Regions from separate parts of the Vibrio sp. R10-SG3-ISO10 genome, predicted to be linked through region 2. Evidence: predicted binding sites of a transcription regulator. Region 2 holds the regulator's gene; the other holds the start of a gene.

Region 1 (11,020 bases), on a different contig from region 2:
TTGTTTATCTTGTTGCTAACAACAACAGACAAAGCGAGAACATCATGCGACATGAACCACTTATCGGCAAAACAATCGTTGTCACGGGCGGCAGTTCAGGGATCGGCTTGGAGCTGGTAAAACGTCTTCAAGCAGAGAACCAAGTGATTGTCATCGGCAGAGACAAAACGAAACTCTCACAATTGGAAGCTCGTGGCATTGTGACGTTTAGTATGGATATAAGCCAAAAAGAAGAACGAGGTGCATTTTATCGGTGGCTTGATGAACACTACCCACAATTCGATGTACTCATTAATAACGCGGGATGGAGCCAATCACACAAGCTTACAGAAAGACTGCCTACCAGCCACAACGAAGATGCTTTAGACGATTATGAACTCGAGATCAAACACAACTTAGAGGCTCATATTGGCATGTCACTAGACGCTCTTCCGCGTTTGCTTAAACAACCGAGATCATTGCTGATCAACGTAACAACAGGTTTGGTCTACAACCCCAAAGCATCCAATCCATTTTACTGCGCCGCAAAGGCTGGGCTACATAGCTTCACTCAAAGCTTAAGAGAGCAAACAAAAGATTATGACTTAAATGTCATCGAAGTTTTGCCACCTCTTGTGAATACTCCTTTCCATAAAGATGGCTTGCCAAATACCGTAAAAGCAATGACACCACAAAAAGTCGCGCAACAAATCTTGTCACAATTAAAATGTAACCGCACAGAAATTAGAATTGGCCTATCAAAGTTAGCTTATGGGTTATCGAGGTTGCTACCTAACCTCGGATTCCATATCGTTAACCGCGGCTAACCATGCTGGTTTGTAAACGGATGACAACCTCAGCTGCCATTAGTTTCTATCTATTTAGCCACTGCTCGCGAGTGATTTTATACAGGCAGTGGCGCTCTAACTCGTGACCTTTCGCTAACTTGGGATGGTCAAAGTCTTGCCCTGTGTTGCTCATGCCAATTTTTTCCATCACCCTTTGTGAAGGTAGGTTTGGCAAAGCAGTAAATGAGTAGACATGCTCTAGCTTCAATTCCGTGAAAGCAAACGCCAAGGCAGCTTGAGCCGCTTCGGGGGCATAGCCTTTACCCCAATGTTTGCTATCTAGTCGCCAGCCAATTTCGACAAACGGCGCATTAGGTAAACCACTTTCTTCACTTTGCGCAAGCAGACCCACAAAGCCAATAAACTCTTGAGTACTTTTTAGCTCAACCGCCCAAAAGCCATAGCCATTGTTATCTATATAGCTGCGCGCACGTCCTACTTGAGCTAGGGTCTCTTCGTTGGTCATAACTGAGGGGAAATAACGCATCACCTGCTCGTTAGCATTGATCAGGCAATAGGGTTCAATATCTGAATCTTTCCATTGTCTTAACTTGAGTCTTTTTGTTTCTAGCACAACTACTCCTCCTGATTAGCGTTGTTTATATTTTTAATATGCACTATGTTTTATAAGTAAATTCGAAATTTGAACTCACGAAGATGGAAAGGAATCTCTATGTTTCTAACGAGACTGATCTATGCAAGCACGATTTCAGAAGGGTTTGATCTTACAACAGTTGAAAACATCATCCATTCTGCGAGAGAGAATAATCAATCACTTGATGTAACTGGGCTACTTTGCTTCGATCACCACTTTTTCCTTCAATGTTTAGAAGGGTCAAGAACGAACGTCAATCATATCTATCAACGGATTCTCAATGATAAGAGACACAACAATATTATTATGCTCGACTATCAAGAAATCAGTGCTCGAGAGTTCAGCAATTGGTCGATGGGCTACATCCCCTCTTCCAGCCTGACAGCTCCAATCAATCTAAGATATTCGGGTTCGAGTGAATTCAATCCTTACAAAATGTCTGGAAAGAGCGCTTATAAGCTGTTGCTTGAGCTCAAAGAATCTCTACCATCCGTTTAATGCTCGAGTGTTCCTATCACTTTTTCGCATAACTTCTTGAGCATGATTAGTTCATCGAGGTCGAGTTGAATCTTACATTTCATCTCAGCGGGGATGGCGAGTGCTTTAGCTTTAAGTAAACGACCCTCTTCACTGAGTTTTAACACCCTAACTCTTTCATCTAGTTCACTTCTTCCTCTTAGGACAAAGCCTTTAGCTTCAAGCCGCTTCAATAAAGGGGTTAACGTGCCAGAATCGAGATGCAATCTTGCACCAATATCCTTGACGCTAATCCCATCACTTTCCCACAGTACCATCATGACAAGATATTGGGAGTAAGTGAGGTCTAGGGAGTCTAATAACGGGCGATAGGTTCGAATCACCGCATTGGAAGCGCTATAGAGCGGAAAACAAACCTGATTCTCTAACAATAAACTCTCTTCTTCAGTTAGCTGTTTCTTGCTATCGCAGTAACTCATTCCACCACCCTTTTAAGTTAAATTGCGCACAATATACTTGCATTCAAACTTTGTTTCGATCTAACATTGCAAACAATTAGATTGCACACAACTTAAAATAAGGATGCAAACATGACTACACTATACAAAACTCAAGCAACAGCACTAGCAGGCAGAAATGGTTCGGTTAAAACAGACGATGGCTTACTTGAATTAGAGCTTGCTTATCCGAAAGAAATGGGTGGTACTGGCGCTGCTACCAACCCAGAACAACTATTTGCCGCAGGTTACTCAGCCTGTTTTTCAAATGCTATTTTGCATGTGGCCCGCGAAGGTAAAGTGGCTTTAAAAGAAGCACCAGTGACAGCAGAGGTTGGGATTGGTCCGAACGAACAAGGCGGTTTTGCGCTAACGGTAAGCCTTGCTGCATCAATCGACCTACCTCAAGAACAAGCACTTGAGCTCGTGCGAGTTGCGCACCAAGTGTGCCCTTACTCAAACGCTGTGCGCGGTAACATCGACGTAGAAGTCACGGTAAATGGCCAAGCAATCTAATTGGTATTGATTGGTATAGACGAAAATGCCGACCCAAAAGGGTCGGCATCTGTTGTTTTAAAGCTCAAATTTACGCTTGGTAGCTTTTGCGCAGTTCTTTTGCCGCTAATACCATATTGGCCAGTGACGCTTCTGTTTCTGCCCAGTTACGTGTTTTCAGTCCACAATCTGGGTTCACCCATAAGCGCTGCGCTGGAATCTTCTCTGCCGCTTTATTGAGTAGGCCTTCAATCCATTCTTTGGTTGGAATGTTTGGTGAGTGAATGTCATAGACACCTGGACCAATCTCATTTGGATAGTTGAAGTCTTCAAATGCCTTAAGCAGTTCCATGTTTGAACGCGATGTTTCTATTGTAATCACGTCAGCATCTAGCGCGGCGACAGACTCAATGATCTCATTGAATTCTGAGTAACACATGTGAGTGTGGATTTGAGTTTCTGGTTTGGCACTTGCCGCTGAAATCTTAAACGCGTCCACTGCCCATTCTAAGTACTCTTTATGGTCGCGCTTCTTAAGTGGTAAACCTTCACGAATCGCCGGCTCATCAATTTGGATGATGTTAATGCCCGCATCTTGTAAGTCTGATACTTCATCACGCAGTGCGAGTGCAAGTTGCTCCGCGATTTGCTTGCGAGTGATATCCTCACGTGGGAATGTCCAACAAAGAATCGTCACAGGCCCTGTTAGCATGCCCTTCATCTGTTTCGAGGTTAAAGACTGCGCATAGGTAGACCATTCCACCGTCATCGGTTTTTCGCGTTCAATGTCAGCAACGACAATGGCAGGCTTAACGCAGCGAGATCCGTAGCTCTGCACCCAACCAAATTTTGTGGTTTGGAAACCCGCTAAGTTTTCTGCAAAGTATTCCACCATATCGTTACGTTCAGCTTCGCCGTGAACCAAGACATCCAGATCCAACGCTTCTTGGCGTTTAACCGCATCTGCAATATGGCCTTTTAGGACTTGATCGTATTCCGTTTGTGACAACTTACCTGTGCGATAAGCGCTGCGTTGAACTCGAATCTCGCTCGTTTGCGGGAAAGAGCCAATGGTCGTGGTTGGAAACAGCGGCAGCCCCAATACTTCACTTTGGTGCGCGGCTCGCTCTGCATAGGGAGCACTACGCTCTGCCAAAGACTTAGTAATACTATTTAAACGCGCTTGAACTTGTGGCTTATTGACATGAGTTGCGGTTTTACGTGCTTGGATCGGCGCACTATAGGTGTCACAAGCAAGAATGGCTTCTTGGCTACCATCTAGCGCCTTACCCAGTAATGCCACTTCCGTTACTTTCTGCTTAGCAAAAGCAAACCAGCTGCGCACTTCTTCCGTCAATACAGGTTCTAACTCTAGATCCACCGGACTGTGCAGTAGTGAACACGAGCTCGCCACCCATAACTTGTCACCGAGCTTATCTTTAAGCGGTTGCAGTAACGCTAGTTGAGCGCTCAAATCTGCACGCCACACGTTACGCCCATTCACTACACCAGCAGACAGCACCCAATGTTCAGGCAGTTTTTCGACAACAGCGTCTAGTTGTTCAGGCGCTGCCGACAAATCAATGTGTAAACCATCTACAGCTAGCTCGACAACTTTATCAAGCGTGTCGCTAACTGAATCAAAATACGTGGTAAGCAGAACCTTCACATCACTGCGAATGACTTGATACGCCAATTTAAACGCGTCTTGCCAAGGCTTGTTCAGCTCAAGAGAGAGGATCGGTTCATCAATCTGTACCCACTCAACACCTTGTTTCGCTAGCTTCGCTAAGATTGCCTGATAAGCGGTTAATAGACGAGGTAGCAAAGACAGGCGATCAAACCCCTCATCTACTTCCTTACCTAGGTACAGATAAGTCAGAGGGCCAAGTAATACAGGTTTGACTTTATGACCAGCTTTAACCGCCTCGTTCACTTCTTCAAACAGTTGAGGCCAGCTCACTTCAAACGTATCGTCCTGACTGAACTCCGGCACAATATAATGGTAGTTAGTGTTAAACCACTTCGTCATGTCTGAAGCCGCGTGACCGCTACAACCACATCCTGCCTGAGATTGACCACGTCCCACCTTGAATAAGGTATCAAGGTCTGGGAAACCTTCGCGATGTCGCTTTGGAACGTGCCCTAGTAGCAAGGTGGTAGTAAGGACATGATCATACCAAGCAAAATCACCTGCAGTCACAAACTCTAACCCAGCTTCAGATTGCGTATTCCAGTTTTTGTTGCGTAGCTCAGCGCCCACGGCTTTCAGCTCAGCTTGGTCGATTTCTCCACGCCAGTATTTCTCTAGCGCGAATTTGAGTTCACGTTTTTCACCAATGCGAGGGTAACCTAGTATATGTGTTGTCGTAGTCATCTTGCCGATCCTTGTCATTCTTAATTTTGCAATTTATTCACTCAGTGCAGAACACCACTTAAGATGTCTGGATGGCTAAACTATCTCGTCTTAAACAGATTTGGACAACTTCCAAATATTCAACTTGTTTATTAGAAAATTTCATAATCGCAAGACACCTTTTTCAATAACTTAATAAACAAAAATAGTTAACATGATAGACGTCTAGATGTTTACACCCCTATAAAAACAAGGTAGGTTATAAATATTCATGCTGTTCACACATCATCTGAGGGAAATTCATGATTGAGCTCAAGCATCTGAAAACATTGACTACTTTACGTGATACTGGATCGCTAACCGCGACTGCAACCACACTGCATTTAACCCAGTCAGCCTTGTCACATCAGCTCAAAGATCTGGAAGCAAGAATTGGTGGACAGCTATTTTTGCGTAAAACTCGCCCAGTGAAGTTCACTTCCGAGGGGGAAATCTTTCTAAAATTGGCTGATGATGTGTTGCCTAAAATTGCCAAAGCAGAAAATGAAATTGCGAGCTTGAAAGAGGATGTGAACGGTCGATTGCACATGGCGATTGAATGCCACTCATGTTTCCAGTGGTTAATGCCTGCACTTAAAGAGTATCAGGTGGCTTGGCCTAGCGTCACACTAGATTTCTCGTCCGGTTTTGGATTTGAACCTTTGCCTGCTCTAATGGCAGGAGAACTTGATTTGGTCATTACTTCCGATATTCAACCTCGTTCCGAAGTACACTACGAACCCTTGTTTGATTTTGAAATGCGTTTGGTCACGTCGACTTCTCACCCTTTAGCAGACAAAGAGTGTATAGAGCCGGAAGATCTCGCAGAGCAAACTATGCTCTCCTATCCAGTACAAAAATCTCGTTTAGATGTCGTAAAGCACTTCTTGCAACCTGCGGGGATTGAGCCTGCAAAATGGAAACAGGCGGACAATACTTTAATGCTAATTCAGATGGTGTCTGCCGGACTTGGCGTGGCTGCATTGCCCAACTGGGCAATCAGTGAGTTTTCAAGGCAAGGCTTGATTACCAGTATTCCTCTCGGCAACGGTTTATGGCGCCGCCTATTTGCCGCAACACGCAACACAGATAAAAATAAACGCTATTTGCAGGCGTTTTTCAACACCGCGAGAGTTCAGTCTCAAAGCCACTTAGATGGAATAAAAACGGTTTAGAGGATCAAAAAAAGAGGCTAATCGCCTCTTTTTGATTTATCGGTTATACGATTTGAACTGATTGGTTAAAGGGTCATATTGATAACCAAGTACATCAAGTTTACCAATCACCGCTTCAACATCCATCTCATACATAGAGACGAGTTCTTCAAAAGAATCACACTCTAAGCGCAACTTTTCATTCACGATTCCCAATAGAATTGCGCTATCTAAGCGTCCTACATTGCTGAGATCCATCACCGCCTCCTTTAACGCCATCGCTCTTACAAGCGTAGACACAAATTGGCGGTTTTGAAGTGAACCAGCTCTAAACTCTAAGCAAATTATAGAGCAAACACGGCCTGATTAGATGTTGCCGCTATCAGCATAAACGCCAAAGCAATACCAAGCTGCAATTTGTTGATTTCTTTAGAGGCTAGCATGTGCCAACACCACACAACAACGGAACTAATCATCAAAGCAAAGCCTACTAGCAAAGGCTGCACAACTGCGGCTAAGGTTCCATCGTCTAGGCCATTTGCTTTGAGTAAAATCGCTAAGCACATCAACATAGCAGAGACAACGCCAGAAACGGGAAGAATGCGATGAAAAGCCTGCAGGCGCGTGCGCGCGACGGTAAGTAGTAAATGAGCAAGTAAAGCCCCTAAAAGGGTGATTAACACAAACACACTTACCCCACCAGCCAAAGACGCCTGAGAGCTAATCTCAATACCGACATAGGCTAACGCCAGACCATTTGCCAAATACATCACCCAAATCGGCCCTTGAACTCGTGTTTTTTTCGTCTGTACTTGGGAGTAAAAATAGGCAATAGCGAAGACAATCATCATAGCTTCAATGCGTAGAGACGCTACAGCAAGCCACATAATTGCTAAAGGCGGGAGGACTTTGTGAATGCGGCCTCTTTGCCCAGGGCAGATATCACCTTTGACGAGAATTAAAGTAAGAATGAGCTGCGCACCCAGTAACATAGGTGCGAACACCGTAAGTAATTGCTGAACCATAGTGTCATTGATTTGAATGAATTATAGGGTGCGGATAATAGCAGATTGAGCAATTTTAGCCATTGGCGAAGTGTTCCAAAATATCTTGATTGGTGACAATACCGAGATACTCTCCGGAATCATTCACAACTAGCCAAGGTGGCTTAATACCTGACTTAATGATTTCACTCACTTTGGACACCTTAGAGTGGTGTGACACGCTGAATACGTTGGTCCGCATGACTTGATTGAGACGTTTGCGACTGATCGATTGATCTTTGCTCGTTTCCAGCTTAGTGCCTAAAGTGGGTGACAAATGGTAGTTTAACTCCTCCCTACCAACGATTCCGACACACTCTTTTCGGTCGACAATGGGTATTACCTCAAGTCGATATTGCTCAGAGTCGAACAATGATCTTGCTTTATCAAGCGTGTCATCTGGTGCCAACGTCGGGATATGAACTTGAGTCATATTCAAAATCCCAACTTGTCTAGCATGCCCGGCACTAGATAAGAAACTGTCGAGTTTTTCATAGTATCCCCAGGCACTCTCTAGCTCATCAAAAGGCAGTGGTTTAGAAAAATAATACCCTTGGATATAGTCAACACCTAAGCCACAAACTACTTCTAACTCATTGCGAGTTTCGACCCCTTCAGCAACGACTTGAACGTTCAAAGTATGTGCAAGTTGCGTGATCATTTTGACGATGTGAAATTTGTGCGAGCCTTCTTTCAAGTCCTTAACGAACTCACGGTCAATTTTAAGGATGTCGAAGTTACAATCACTCAAATAGGCGAACGAGCTGTAGCCTGTACCAAAATCATCAATCGCCACGCTGACTCCCCTACGCCTGATGTTTCGGATCAAACTTGATTGACGCGATTCACTGTCAAAGTAAGCACTTTCGGTCAATTCGATAGTGACGGTTTCTGGGTTTGAAGCATATTGATGAACCAATGAATTCGCACTTTGCAGCACCTCATCGACTTCAAGCTTTGTATTTAAAGAACGATTTATAGTCACTCCCAAATTGGGACCAAAACGCTCTTGAATTTTCTTGAGATCTTGCAAGGCTTTTTTACCCACGCACCAATCTAAGTCTGACACCAAATCCAAATCTTCAGCAATCATCACCATCTCTTGGGTATTGAGAATCTTTCCATTCTGGTCTTTAAATCTGCTTAGCGCCTCAAACTTCACAATGTCCCAATTTTTCACATCGACAATTGGCTGATAATACACTTCGATAGCCTGAGACTTAATTAACTTCTCGGCCCACTCCTCTAGCTCTTTTCGGCGTAATACTTCCTTATGAAGTGCTCCGTGATAAAAGGTAATCTGACCGCGTTGTGCGCTGGACTGCTCTAGCATCGCCTGCACTGAATGGGAGACAAGTTTTTTAGGACTGTGTGTATCATGCCCCAATACTGAGACGCCAACTCGCCCATTTATGATGGCATTGTGGATGGTTTTGCCCGCATCCTGATTGAGAGTCGCAAAAAAACGTCTAATAGTTTGGTGAATCATTCTGATTTGAGATGGACCCGCAACCTTATCGCATTCCAAACAAGCAACGAAATGATTACTACCAAGATAACCGACAAACTTGGCGACTTTATTCTTATTTAAGTGCTCCGAGAGCATCGATTTCAGCTCAAAATCATCGACCTGAGAGAAGTTCGGGTGAAACGCGACCACCATGCTGATATTGGGCTCGGCCGCATCCATCCACTGATTGGCTATTGAACGCGTGAATTGCTTCTCTGTTGGCAATTGCGTAAGTAGTTCCACTCCACCGAGTTCTACATCAGCAATACGATATAGATTATTTGACAGATCAAGGTAAACACCAACATAAAATGTCCCTTCGACCAAGTTTATCTTCTGTAATGTTAAATCCTGAGGATACGTTTTGCCTTGGGCACTTTGAATGAGCACAACACCAGACCAGCTGCCCTCTTGTTCGGTTTGTTGCCAAATTTTCTGATAGAACCCGTCACTATGCTTTGTGGAATTAAGCAAGTCCATGGGTTGATTCACCAACTGTTGATTGGAGTAATGGGTATGAGTAAGAAAGTAGTCATTACATGCGACGATCTTGCGTGAACTGTCTGCAAGTACCACCCCATGATGAGGGTTATTAAAAAGTTGTTCAAATAAAGCACTCAGTGTAGAGGTCGTGGCATGAACAAATAACAAAGGAGTAATACTGCCTGTCACTGTGTAGCGATCTAAACCTTGGAAAGTCAATTCGACATAACAACATTGATCATCACTCAGTTGTAAACAACAGCAAAATCGTTCTTTAGAACGAACCCTTCCCGACTGCGCTAACAAGGCAAGTAACTCTGTTTGGTCGTGATAGCTCATGCAAGGTAACAGAGCGTTGCCAGTTAACGATGGAAGCTCCGAGTTTAAAATCTGCCCGCACAGAGCCTCATCTATAGTGAGTTGGTGATGTTCTAAGTCCCACACCCAATCAAGTGACTTTTCGACACTTGAATCATCACAGCTCGATGAAAGCTGAGTGGAACCTAACTCCCTATACATAGGATCATCCTTTAGTTTAGTAATCCCTAGTATTAAAGTTAGAACAAGATCCCCTAAGTGACAGAATTATTATTAACCAAATGCTCTAGTACAGTTTTCGAGCTCACAATGCCTTTAAATAATCCCTGTTCATCAACTAATACCCAAGGGAATGGCGTTGTTTTTGCCACTAAGCAAGGGATTTCAGATTGTGCGGTCTCCCAAGCGACCTTAGTTTTGACCGGTAACATCAGCCTGTTTGCGGGCTTATGCCAATAGGCGTTCTCTTTGTTGGATTCATGATCTGTACCCATGTTAGGCGTTAAGTGAAGATTCATATTGGCTCTATCTATATAGCCAACACACACCTTATCTTCTACCACAGGTAAATAGTCGTTGAATCCATCTGCGAAGTACTGATAAACCAAAGATAGAGGCTCACCTGCATCAACATGATGGCTATGTTCGACAAGGTGAATTAGAGAATCGGCTTTGACTTCGGTTTCACCTAGAGAAAGCTGACAGTAGTTTGTCACTTGTTGCAGCTCTGATATGGGCAAAGGTTTAGAAAAGTAATAGCCTTGAATGTAATCTACACCTAAATTACTTAGGATCTTGAGCTCTTCTTCAGTCTCCACCCCTTCCGCAACCACTTTAAGCTCTAATCTTTTTGCCAACTGAATAACAGATTGGACTATATGATACTGGCGAGACTGAAAAGTAATACTGCGGATAAAGTCGCGATCTATTTTTAGAATGTCAAAATAACACTCTTTTAGATAACGAAAAGACGCGCTACCTGTACCGAAATCATCTACAGCTATTGCGACACCTGCATCTCTCAAAACAGAGACTATTTGTTTGTTTTTATTAGTACTCTCAAAGTAAGCACTTTCTGTAAACTCAAGCGTGATTGCCTCCGGATTAACCTTGGCGATATCAAGCAACATCGCGGTTCGTTCCAAGATTTGATTCATTTCATTTGATGTTTTTAGGGAACGGTTGAGCGATAGTTTTACCTGTGATCCGAAAAGCCTTCGCAACTC
Region 2 (11,020 bases):
AGGTCTACCAGCTCGGCGAAAGGAACACTGCCATCGTATTGTTGAAACAGCCACGAGAGAGTACCAGAGAAAATCCCAGACAAAGCGGTAATGTCATCACCACTTTCACGTAGGTCTCGAACCGTGTGGTTAATTGGTAGCCCTGCACCAACGGTTGCGTTGTAAAGCCAGTGACGATTGATCTTAGCGAAAGCGTCTTGAACCTGATGGTAATATTGGCTCGAGGCTGAACCAGCAACTTTATTTGCCGAGATCAGGTGCATGCCTTGTTCTGCAATTTCTATGTAACGCTGGGCCAAGGTTTGACTGGCAGTGACATCCAAAACAACAAGGTCATCATAACCTTGGATGGCACCGAGTTTTTCAATCCAGTCGCTTCCTTCGTGGCTAATCGCCTCGTCATCGAAATGAGATCCGACTTGGCTCGCATCAATTCCTTTCGGGTCGAACCAATAAGTTTGGCTATCGATCACAGCCACTAACTCAAAGTTCATGCCATGACGCTTTTCTAACTCGCCCTTTTGCTCGGTGAACAGTTCTAACCAGCTTGAGCCTATATTGCCTTTACCACATAGGGCAATGGCGACACGTTTTTGGGCTTGGAACAATTGGCTATGAATAGCTTTAACTAAAGGCTTAGTATCGGTTGTGCGTAAAACGGCAACTAAGCTAAGCCCTGACAATGACTCGGAAATAAATTCGACAGGTGAAGACTTGAGTTGTTGGTAGAAACCATAGCAGTGGTTGGCATTCTTGGTTACGCCAGCTCCTACCGCCGCTACCATCGAATAACCTTCTTTAAGCTTAATCTCCGCTTCAATTGCAGCGTCTTGGAGATACTCTAAAGCGCCACCCACTATTTCACTTGTATAAGCGAGACGTAAGCAATGTTGGTCGGCTTGAGCCTCATAAGTCAGTGGTTCAAGCTGTGCTCGCTTGAGGCTTGCAAGTACCTCATTTTCGACTCGCTGGAAATCATGACCAGAGGTGAAATTGAGTTGAATTAATAGCACTTCATCTAGGGATGAGATGATTTTTGCACCGCGACCAGAGGCAAGCACACGTTCAATACGTGTAGAACCAGATTCTGGCTGGTAGCTGCAACGAAGGTGTAAATCCATCGCACTTTGAGCAACGGGCTGTAATGTACGGCTATGCAGTACAGGGGCAGCAAGTCTTGCGAGTTCACTGGCTTCATCTAAGCGCAATAACGGCAGAAGACAGGCATCTGATACTAACCTTGGGTCTGCACTGTATACACCTGCGACGTCACTCCAGATGGTTACGCGTTTCGCTTCTGCCAGCGCGCCGATAACGGTTGCCGAATAGTCAGAGCCATTACGCCCTAGTAACACCGTATGTCCTTGGCTATCTTGAGCCATAAAGCCAGTGATCACCACTCTATGGTGAGCGTGTTGCACTAATACTTCTTTAGTCAGTGGGTAAGAAGCACCAAAGTCGACTTCAGGCTGAGTGCCAGCTTCAGCACGTAAAAAAGCGCGCGCATCCTGAGCTACGGCAGGCAATGAATGTTGATTGAGCAGCGCTGCCAAAAGACGTGAAGACCATACTTCACCATGGCCTAAAACAGCCGCTTTCTCAGCCTCGTTGAGCGGATAAGTCAACTCGCCTAAGGTGCTGAACTCATCATTTAAAGTGGCGAGTAGCTGCGGTTTTGTTTCTCCTTCAATAAGCGTTTCAATTAGCTCGGATTGAAACTGGCGTAGTGCTTGAAGTTCTTCATGAGCAATACGGCCATCTTTATTGAGGGCTTCGAGAAATGCAATCAGACGATTGGTCGTTTTACCTGCAGCTGAAACAACGATCAGATCTTCTGGTTGTGAGTATTCTTTTAAGATACCGACGACACGGCGGTAGCACTCAGGATCTGCAAGGCTGCTACCACCAAACTTATGGAGTTGACGTTGAGTAGTAGACATTAGAAGGCTTCCTTAGCTTTTGCGAAAGCTTGTTCTAGGTCAGCAATTAAATCTTCTGCATCTTCAAGCCCAACCGACAGGCGCAGCAGTTGTTGGGAAACACCAGCCTCTGCAAGTGCTTCCTCTCCCATTGCCCTATGTGTCATTGAAGCAGGGTGACAGATTAGGCTCTCTACACCGCCGAGAGATTCAGCAAGTGAGAAAAGCTCTAGTTCACCAACAAAGAATTTAAGTTGTTCAAAGCTCCCCGCGAATTCGAAGCTGAGCATAGAACCAAAGCCAGTTTGCTGCTTTTTAGCAATCTCATGGCCTGGATGCTCAGGCAGGCTAGGGTGATAGATATTACCGACTAAGTCTTGGGTCTGTAAGAAGCCTAAAATTTGTCGAGAGCTTTCTTCATGTACTTTCATTCGCGCACCCAGAGTTCGGATACCACGCAACGTCATGTAGCTATCAAATGGTGTGCCTGTCGCACCAATACAGTTACCCCACCAAGCGAGTTCTTCAGCATGTTCTTCTGTTTTGGTGATGACAACACCGCCAATAACATCAGAGTGACCATTGATATACTTAGTAGTTGAGTGAATAACAAAGTCGGCGCCAAGGTCTAAAGGTTTTTGGAACACAGGTGTCAAAAAGGTATTGTCGACAGCTACTAGAGCGCCAACTTGTTTGGCTTTGTCACATACGTCTGCGATGTCGACGACACGAACCAGCGGGTTCGATGGTGTTTCCAATAGGATCAGTTTGGGCTTTTTAGCTAGGGCCTCAGCAAAGGCTTGCTCATTGGATTGATCAACAAATAGAACCTTGAAGTCACCTTTATTTGCACGGGTATTGAATAGACGGTAAGTACCACCGTAGCAGTCGTGCGGTGCAATGATGAGGTCATCTGGGCCAAGGAAAGCGGATACCCATAGATTAAGTGCTGAAGTACCACAGTTGGTCACGACCGCGCCTTTACCTGACTCAAGTTCAAACAGAGCAGTTTCGAGTAGTCCGCGGTTTGGGTTGCCTGAGCGGGTGTAATCGTACTTTGGTACATCACCAAAGGCAGGGAAGCCATAATTCGTCGAGAGGTAAATAGGTGGAACAACTGCGTGATGTTGAGTGTCAGACTCGATACCAGTACGTACCGCGATTGTGGCTGGTTTGCGGGTGCTCATAAGTGTTTCCTTTCGAACTTTAGTGACTTCTATTTGGGAATACGCTATACCTTTATCTTGTTAGATATATGTTATTCCAATCCCATACCTTTCCACTTTACTTATCATTTTTGTGGACGTCAACACTTCTAGACGTCTATATGTCTTTGCTTGTGGCTATAAATACCGCTAAAATTAGGGATTCTATTTTCAACCATAAAAAATAACGAAAGGTGCGCAATGGCAGATTGGAATGGCGAATACATTAGCCCATATGCTGAGCATGGAAAGAAAAGCGAACAAGTAAAGAAGATTACAGTTTCTATTCCATTGAAAGTATTAAAGGTTTTGACTGATGAGCGTACCCGCCGCCAGATTAATAACCTGCGCCACGCAACAAACAGCGAGCTATTGTGTGAAGCTTTTTTGCATGCATATACCGGGCAGCCACTGCCGACCGATGAAGATTTACGTAAAGACCGCCCAGACGATCTTCCTGCTGAAGTGAAAAAACTGATGACAGAGATGGGAATTGAGTTCGAATCTTTCGACGAATAATAAAAATAGTCGCACCTAATTTTCGCACGCTGACGAAACTGAAATTAAAAAAAACCGCTGTCTTAACAGCGGTTTTTTCGTTCTTGAAGAGATTACTCAGCCAATTTACTCGGCCATGTAGTTTTCTGGCATTTCAATGCGAGCAACACCTGAGTCAACAGCGGCCTGAGCAACGGCTTTAGCAACACGAGGTAGTAGACGCGAATCCATTGGTTTTGGAATGATATAGCCAGGACCAAACGACAGAGCATCAACGCCAGCAGCTGCTAGGACTTCGGCTGGTACTTCTTCTTTCGCTAGCTGACGAATAGCGTCTACCGCTGCCAATTTCATTTCATCGTTGATTTCACTTGCGCGCACGTCTAATGCACCGCGGAAGATGAATGGGAAACACAGCACGTTATTCACTTGGTTAGGGTAATCACTACGTCCAGTACCCATGATCAGGTCGCTACGTACGTCGTGAGCAAGTTCAGGTTTGATCTCTGGATCTGGGTTAGAACAAGCAAAGACTACAGGTTTGTCTGCCATTAACTGAAGAGCTTCTGGAGAGAGTAGGTTAGGGCCGGATACACCAAGGAACAGGTCAGCACCTTCGATAACGTCTTCTAACGTGCGCTTATCGGTGTTGTTGGCGAATAGCTGTTTGTATTCGTTAAGATCGTCACGACGAGTGTGGATAACACCTTTACGGTCAAGCATGTAGATTTTTTCACGCATCGCGCCACACTTAATCAGTAGCTCCATACATGCTACTGCTGCTGCACCTGCACCGAGACACACAATCGTTGCGTCTTCTAACTTCTTCCCTTGAAGTTCAATGGCATTAAGCATACCTGCCGCGGTAACAATCGCCGTACCGTGCTGGTCATCGTGGAAAACAGGTACATCACAACGCTCAATCAACTGCTTTTCGATTTCGAAACAGTCTGGTGCTTTGATGTCTTCTAGGTTAATACCACCAAAAGTATCGGCAATGTTAGCAACGGTATCGACAAATTCTTCGATAGTACGGTGCTTTACTTCGATGTCGATTGAATCTAAACCCGCGAAGCGTTTGAAAAGTAGAGACTTACCTTCCATTACAGGTTTAGAAGCCAGAGGACCTAAATTACCAAGACCAAGAATCGCCGTACCGTTTGAGATAACAGCAACCATGTTGCCTTTTGACGTGTACTTGTAGACGTTGTCAGCATTTTGTGCGATTTCACGTACTGGTTCCGCAACACCTGGGCTATAGGCAAGAGCGAGGTCTTTTGCCGTTTCTGCTGGTGTGGTCAGTGCTACCGCAATTTTTCCTGGAGTTGGATAAGCATGATAATCCAATGCTTGCTGACGAAATTGTTCTTCTGGGGATACTTCTTGGCGATTGTCGTCTGACATAGGTGTAGGTACTCATTAATAATTATATGGAAAGGGGAAATCCATTCTAGAGTAACTAAGTCAAGCTGCCTAGGTCAGAATGCGAGCCAAAGCAATAAAAAGTAGTAAATGACTGGAGATAAGACCAGATGAACAGAGATATGGCTAGCGAATATCTAAATTAATAACAGATTACTCTGCAAAATAGATACTGCTTGAGTGACAGGTAACAAAAAAGGACGCCAGAGCGTCCTTTTTAGATTCGGCTAAGAAGAAATTACTTCTTGCTTGATAGAGCACCGAAACGCTTGTTGAAGCGATCAACACGGCCGCCTGTATCAACGATACGTTGCTTACCAGTGTAGAATGGGTGACATTTGTCACATACGTCTAGGTGGATAGACTCTTTAGTTAGAGTTGAGTTGAACTCAAAAGAGTTACCGCAAGAACAAGTCGCTTTTACTGCTTTGTATTCTGGGTGGATACCAGCTTTCATGGGAGAACCTCTAAATATAGGCCGTGTCGCTATCCGATTCTAAGCCGGACACCACACGTAGTTAATAAAAAACCTTTTCGGATACCGCTGCTGTAAAGCTAGCCATATCACTAAGGCGCGATATAGTAATGAATACCTGACTTAGGATCAACCAGTTTAGACCCGAAATCGCTACTTTTTTAGCCTAAGTTATTCTTCAGGCTTGAATCGCGCTCTCTTTCCACTGCTAGGCTTTTCCCTTAGACTAACTCACGTAACCTTTCATTTAGCTGTATAGCCTATTATGCGACCAACAATTGCGCGCGTGGCATTGCCTGTGCCTCTCGATAAACAGTTTGATTATCAGATTCCTAACCACCTATTTCCTATCATTGGTGGGCGTGTCTCTGTCCCTTTTGGTCGTCAAACTCTGGTTGGCATTGTCACTGCGCTGGTGAATGAGTCAGAGTTCAGCCTAGATAAGCTTAAGCCGATCAAGCTCGTGTTGGATAGCCAGCCTGTGTGGCCAGAAAAGCTCTACTCCTTGCTATTTTGGTGCAGTCAGTTTTATCAGTATCCGCTTGGTGACACTTTGTTTAATGCCATGCCGAGTGCGCTGAGAAAAGGTAAAGACGCTGATTTCGCGACGCTGGTGGAATGGCAGCTCACCGCGAGTGGTCGTGACCAGCTGATGGCGGGTTTCGGCCGCGCGGTTAAACAAGCCAAAGTGATGCATATGCTGGAGTCAGGCTCGATTCCGCATCAACGTTTTGTCGATGAAGAGATCAGTTCATCTGTGCTAAAGACCTTGGCAGAAAAAGGCTGGATTGAATCGATAGAAAAAAGACCAGTGATTCGTGAGTGGAAACACGACGTTGAAGCTGATGTCGATAAGCCAAAGCTAAACTCTGAGCAGGCGGTGGCGATTGCGACGGTTAATAGTAATGCAGGATTCGCTTGTTACCTGCTAGAAGGGGTAACGGGCTCTGGCAAAACGGAAGTGTACCTCAACCTGATTAAACCTGTGCTTGAGCAAGGCAGACAAGCGTTAGTTCTTGTGCCTGAGATAGGGCTAACGCCGCAAACAATTAACCGGTTTAGAAAACGTTTTAATGTTCCGGTTGAGGTAGTGCACTCGGGTTTAAATGATACAGAGCGACTTAATGCTTGGCTTAGTGCGCGTGATAACGCCGCTGGCATTGTGATTGGTACTCGCTCTGCACTGCTCACGCCTTTTGCCAATCTTGGCATTATCATTGTTGATGAAGAGCATGATGCTTCGTACAAGCAGCAGGATAGTCTGCGCTACCATGCGCGTGATGTGGCGGTGATGCGTGCTAACAAAGAGCAGATCCCAATTGTGCTTGGCTCAGCCACGCCAGCTTTAGAAACTCTACATAACGCCTTAAGTGGCAAGTACCACCATCTAGTGCTTTCTTCTCGTGCGGGAGCGGCGACGCCAACAACCAACAAAGTGCTAGATGTTAAAGGGCTATACCTAGAGAGTGGTCTTTCTGCGCCGCTCATCGCCGAAATGCGCCGCCATTTAAAGGCAGGCAACCAAGTGATGCTGTTTTTAAACCGACGTGGCTTTTCTCCGGCATTGATGTGTCATGAATGCGGCTGGATTGCGGAATGTAAGCGTTGTGATGCTTATTATACCTATCACCAGAACAGCAATGAAATTCGCTGCCATCATTGTGGCTCCCAACAACCGATTATCCATCAATGTCAGGGTTGTGGTTCAACGCACTTGGTAACAGTAGGTGTTGGAACCGAGCAGTTAGAAAAACAGCTTGCTGAGCTTTTTCCAGAGTTTAAAACCATCCGTATTGATCGAGACAGCACGCGTCGAAAAGGCAGCCTAGAGACTGCGTTAGGGGCGATTCGTAATGGTGAGTATCAAATTTTGATTGGTACGCAAATGTTGGCCAAAGGTCATCACTTCCCAGACGTTACTCTAGTGGCACTATTAGATGTGGATGGCTCTCTTTATAGCAGTGATTTCCGTGCGTCCGAGCGTCTAGCACAACTATTTATACAGGTAGCGGGACGAGCAGGACGTGCAAGCAAGCCGGGTGAGGTGGTGCTGCAAACCCACCACCCAGAACATAGCCTACTGCAAGCGTTATTAACTAAGAGTTATCGCCACTTTGCTGAAACAGCGCTTCAAGAGAGAAAGCTAGCGCAGTTACCACCGTATTCGTTTCTGACTCTGTTTAAGGCTGAAGCGAATCATTCTCAGCCAGTCGAGGAGTTTTTACGCCAGGTCCGTCATACGCTAGAGGCGCATCCTTTGTTTGATGATCATTGCCAAGTTCTTGGACCGACGCCAGCACCGCTAGCAAAACGCGCTGGTAAGTATCGTTGGCAGCTTCTACTGCAAACACAAAGTCGCCCCGTAATGCAAAAGCTACTTGCAAGCGCTAAGCCTGCAATCCAAATGTTGCCGAATGCGAAGAAAGTGCGTTGGAGTTTAGACATTGAGCCTCAGGATCTGAGTTAACGGTGTGAAAACCTACCCTAGTTTTTGATACTTCGTGCCATTGGAGGCTATTGAGTTTCTTCATATTCACACCTTTTTCATTTATTTGTGATTCAGATCGCCTATTGACTGCCGATTTTGTTAAATCTCCCGTAACTTTGTGTTTTGAAATGAATAAACTAGGTCTTGTGCAATATGTTGCTCTCAGGTCATTGTGTGTGAGTTAAACGTTTGCTCAGTGCAAATAAATGAGAAGATAGGTATTTTAGCCTACAAGTCGACATCAATTTGGCCGTTCAACCGATGAGATGCATTTCAACTAGAGGCTTAGGTGGCGCTTGAGCTGCCAATTTGGAAATGAAGAGGGTTAATTATATATGGCGACAATGAAGGATGTTGCCCAGCTTGCGGGAGTTTCAACAGCGACAGTGTCTAGAGCGCTAATGAATCCAGAAAAGGTATCGTCAGCGACAAGGAAAAGAGTCGAAGATGCTGTTTTAGAAGCTGGTTATTCACCAAACTCGTTAGCGCGTAACTTGCGTCGTAACGAATCAAAAACAATCATCGCAATCATTCCTGATATTTGTGATCCCTACTACACCGAGATCATTCGCGGAATTGAAGATGCGGCAATGGAGCACGGATACATCGTTTTACTTGGTGATAGTGGGCAACAGAAGAAGCGTGAAAGCTCATTTGTAAACCTAGTATTTACTAAGCAAGCGGATGGTATGTTGCTGCTTGGTACAGATCTTCCATTTGACGTTAGTAAACCTGAACAAAAGAACTTACCGCCTATGGTAATGGCTTGTGAGTTTGCACCAGAGTTAGAACTACCCACAGTACATATCGACAACTTGACCTCTGCCTTTGAAGCGGTGAACTACTTAACGCAAATGGGCCACAAGCGAATTGCACAAATCTCTGGCCCTGAAACAGCGGTTCTATGTCAATTCCGTCATCAAGGTTATCAACAAGCGCTGCGACGCGCTGGGATCACCATGAACCCGAATTACTGTACTACCGGTGATTTCACCTTTGAGGCTGGAGCAAAAGCGATCCGTCAACTATTGTCATTGCCAGATGCTCCAACGGCAGTGTTCTGTCATAACGATGCGATGGCCATTGGTGCGATCCAAGAGGCGAAGAAGCTAGGCTTACGTGTTCCTCAAGACCTTTCTATTGTAGGGTTTGATGATATTCACTTTGCTCAATACTGCGATCCGCCGTTAACGACCATTTCTCAGCCTCGTTATGAGATCGGTCGTCAAGCAATGCTTATGATGCTTGAACTGCTACGTGGGCATGATGTTCGCGCTGGTTCGAGGTTGCTTGAAACCAAACTCGTGGTACGTGAAAGCGCTGCGCCACCAAGAGTGCTCTAGAGTCTAACCTTTGTAAGCGGCGCATTTTTGATGCGCCGCTTCCATTTCTACTCTGTCATAACTGAGCAATCTGATTTAACATATCGGCAGTGGTAATTGATGGTATTGATGTTTACTAGTGGCGAATCGAGATTACGTAAAAAGAGGCCGTGGCGGAAGTAGCCGTAAGCCTGCAAAGAAAAAGTCTGCCCCGCGACGCAAACCATGGCGAAGTGGTTTACTTGCCATTTTATTGGCGAGTGTATTTGGCTATGGATTGTATGTTCTAAGTAACGATCCAGAGCCGCCTGCTCCTGTTGCAGAGCCAGTAAAATCTAAGCCTAAACCAAAGCCACAAGCGAAGCTGCCACCTCCTCCAGAAGAGAAGTGGGATTACGTCGATACCTTGCCAAGCCGTGAAGTTGAGGTAAAAGCGAAAGAACAGGTCGTTTCGGAAATCCCATACATTATGCAGTGTGGCGCTTACAAAACCGCTCAGCAAGCAGAGACACGTAAACTGGATATCGCATTCCAAGGTATCAACAGCAAAATTCGTAAGAAGGAAGGCAGCAGTTGGTACCGTGTCGTTCTAGGTCCATACAAGTTTAAGCGTGATGCTGAACGCGATAAGCATAAACTTCAGCGCGCCAAAATCGAGCCTTGTGCAATCTGGAAAGAAGCGCAATAAAGATATTTTAAAGCGAACCCTGATGGGTTCGTTTTTTTGTGTGGATAGCTGGAACGGGCTGCGCCCTACAGAAAACTCGATCGGGCTTCGCCCTTCTAGATAGTTAGGTTGACTCCTTATTGAAGTGCGGTTCAACGTTAGTTGCCCAGTTATCCAAAATAAAAAGGATTGAAGCAATACGCCAGTCCTTCAAGATTCTCTAGCTCTCTAGCTCTCTAGCTCTCTAGCTCTCTAGCTCTCTAGCTCTCTAGCACTACCCCTTGAATTCCTCTCGCTATAACCTCATATAATCCTTAACACTGAGATTAAAACAACTATGAGGCCCTACTCGTGACTACCATTGTATCTGTACGTCGTAACAACAAAGTCGTCATCGCTGGTGATGGACAAGTATCTCTGGGTAACACAGTAATGAAGGGTAATGCTCGTAAAGTGCGTCGCCTGTATAACAATAAGGTGCTCGCTGGCTTTGCTGGTGGTACGGCAGATGCCTTCACGCTGTTTGAAAAGTTTGAAAGTAAACTGCAAATGCACCAAGGTCACCTGACTAAGGCGGCAGTAGAGTTAGCTAAAGACTGGCGTAGTGACCGTGCTTTACGTAAGTTAGAAGCACTGTTGGCAGTCGCTGATGAAACTGCATCATTGATCATTACTGGTAACGGTGATGTGGTACAGCCTGAAAACGATCTGATTGCCATTGGATCTGGCGGTAACTTTGCCCAAGCTGCTGCTACTGCACTATTAGAAAATACCGAATTAGATGCACGTGAAGTTGCAGAAAAATCACTCAAAATCGCGGGTGATATCTGTGTGTTCACCAACCATCACCACACTATCGAAGAACTAGAAATCCCAGCCGCTCAAGCTGAGTAAAACGGCTGAACAAGCAAAGATAGTGGCTATAAGAATTTAAGGAAACTGACTATGTCTGAAATGACTCCCCGCGAAATTGTTCATGAGCTTAACCGCCATATTATCGGCCAAGAGAACGCAAAGCGCTCAG

Evidence for each region. Region 2 encodes MetJ, which represses methionine synthesis genes. Its sites were predicted from a motif close to TTAGACNTNTANANGTCTAA; they were not measured.
Region 1: a site for MetJ is predicted at 5,465-5,484, ahead of metE (5-methyltetrahydropteroyltriglutamate--homocysteine S-methyltransferase). Genes of this name have one in related genera too.

What each region holds. Positions count from the first base shown of each region.
Region 1 is NZ_JCBDHG010000017.1:131,788-142,807, reverse strand. It holds gene AC6R16_RS08685 (SDR family oxidoreductase) at 45-806, shown strand; gene AC6R16_RS08680 (GNAT family N-acetyltransferase) at 853-1,401, opposite strand; gene AC6R16_RS08675 (BLUF domain-containing protein) at 1,501-1,920, shown strand; gene ohrR (transcriptional regulator OhrR) at 1,917-2,378, opposite strand; gene ohr (organic hydroperoxide reductase Ohr) at 2,490-2,912, shown strand; gene metE (5-methyltetrahydropteroyltriglutamate--homocysteine S-methyltransferase) at 2,983-5,268, opposite strand; gene metR (HTH-type transcriptional regulator MetR) at 5,550-6,461, shown strand; gene AC6R16_RS08650 (DUF4250 domain-containing protein) at 6,498-6,698, opposite strand; gene AC6R16_RS08645 (HI_1241 family integral membrane domain) at 6,785-7,465, opposite strand; gene AC6R16_RS08640 (EAL domain-containing protein) at 7,521-9,995, opposite strand; gene AC6R16_RS08635 (bifunctional diguanylate cyclase/phosphodiesterase) at 10,049-11,020, opposite strand, start outside.
Region 2 is NZ_JCBDHG010000023.1:253,756-264,775, reverse strand. It holds gene AC6R16_RS19560 (bifunctional aspartate kinase/homoserine dehydrogenase II) at 1-1,940, opposite strand, end outside; gene AC6R16_RS19555 (O-succinylhomoserine (thiol)-lyase) at 1,940-3,106, opposite strand; gene metJ (met regulon transcriptional regulator MetJ) at 3,326-3,643, shown strand; gene AC6R16_RS19545 (malic enzyme-like NAD(P)-binding protein) at 3,749-5,026, opposite strand; gene rpmE (50S ribosomal protein L31) at 5,283-5,501, opposite strand; gene priA (primosomal protein N') at 5,785-7,986, shown strand; gene cytR (DNA-binding transcriptional regulator CytR) at 8,343-9,350, shown strand; gene ftsN (cell division protein FtsN) at 9,469-10,017, shown strand; gene hslV (ATP-dependent protease subunit HslV) at 10,348-10,890, shown strand; gene hslU (ATP-dependent protease ATPase subunit HslU) at 10,942-11,020, shown strand, end outside.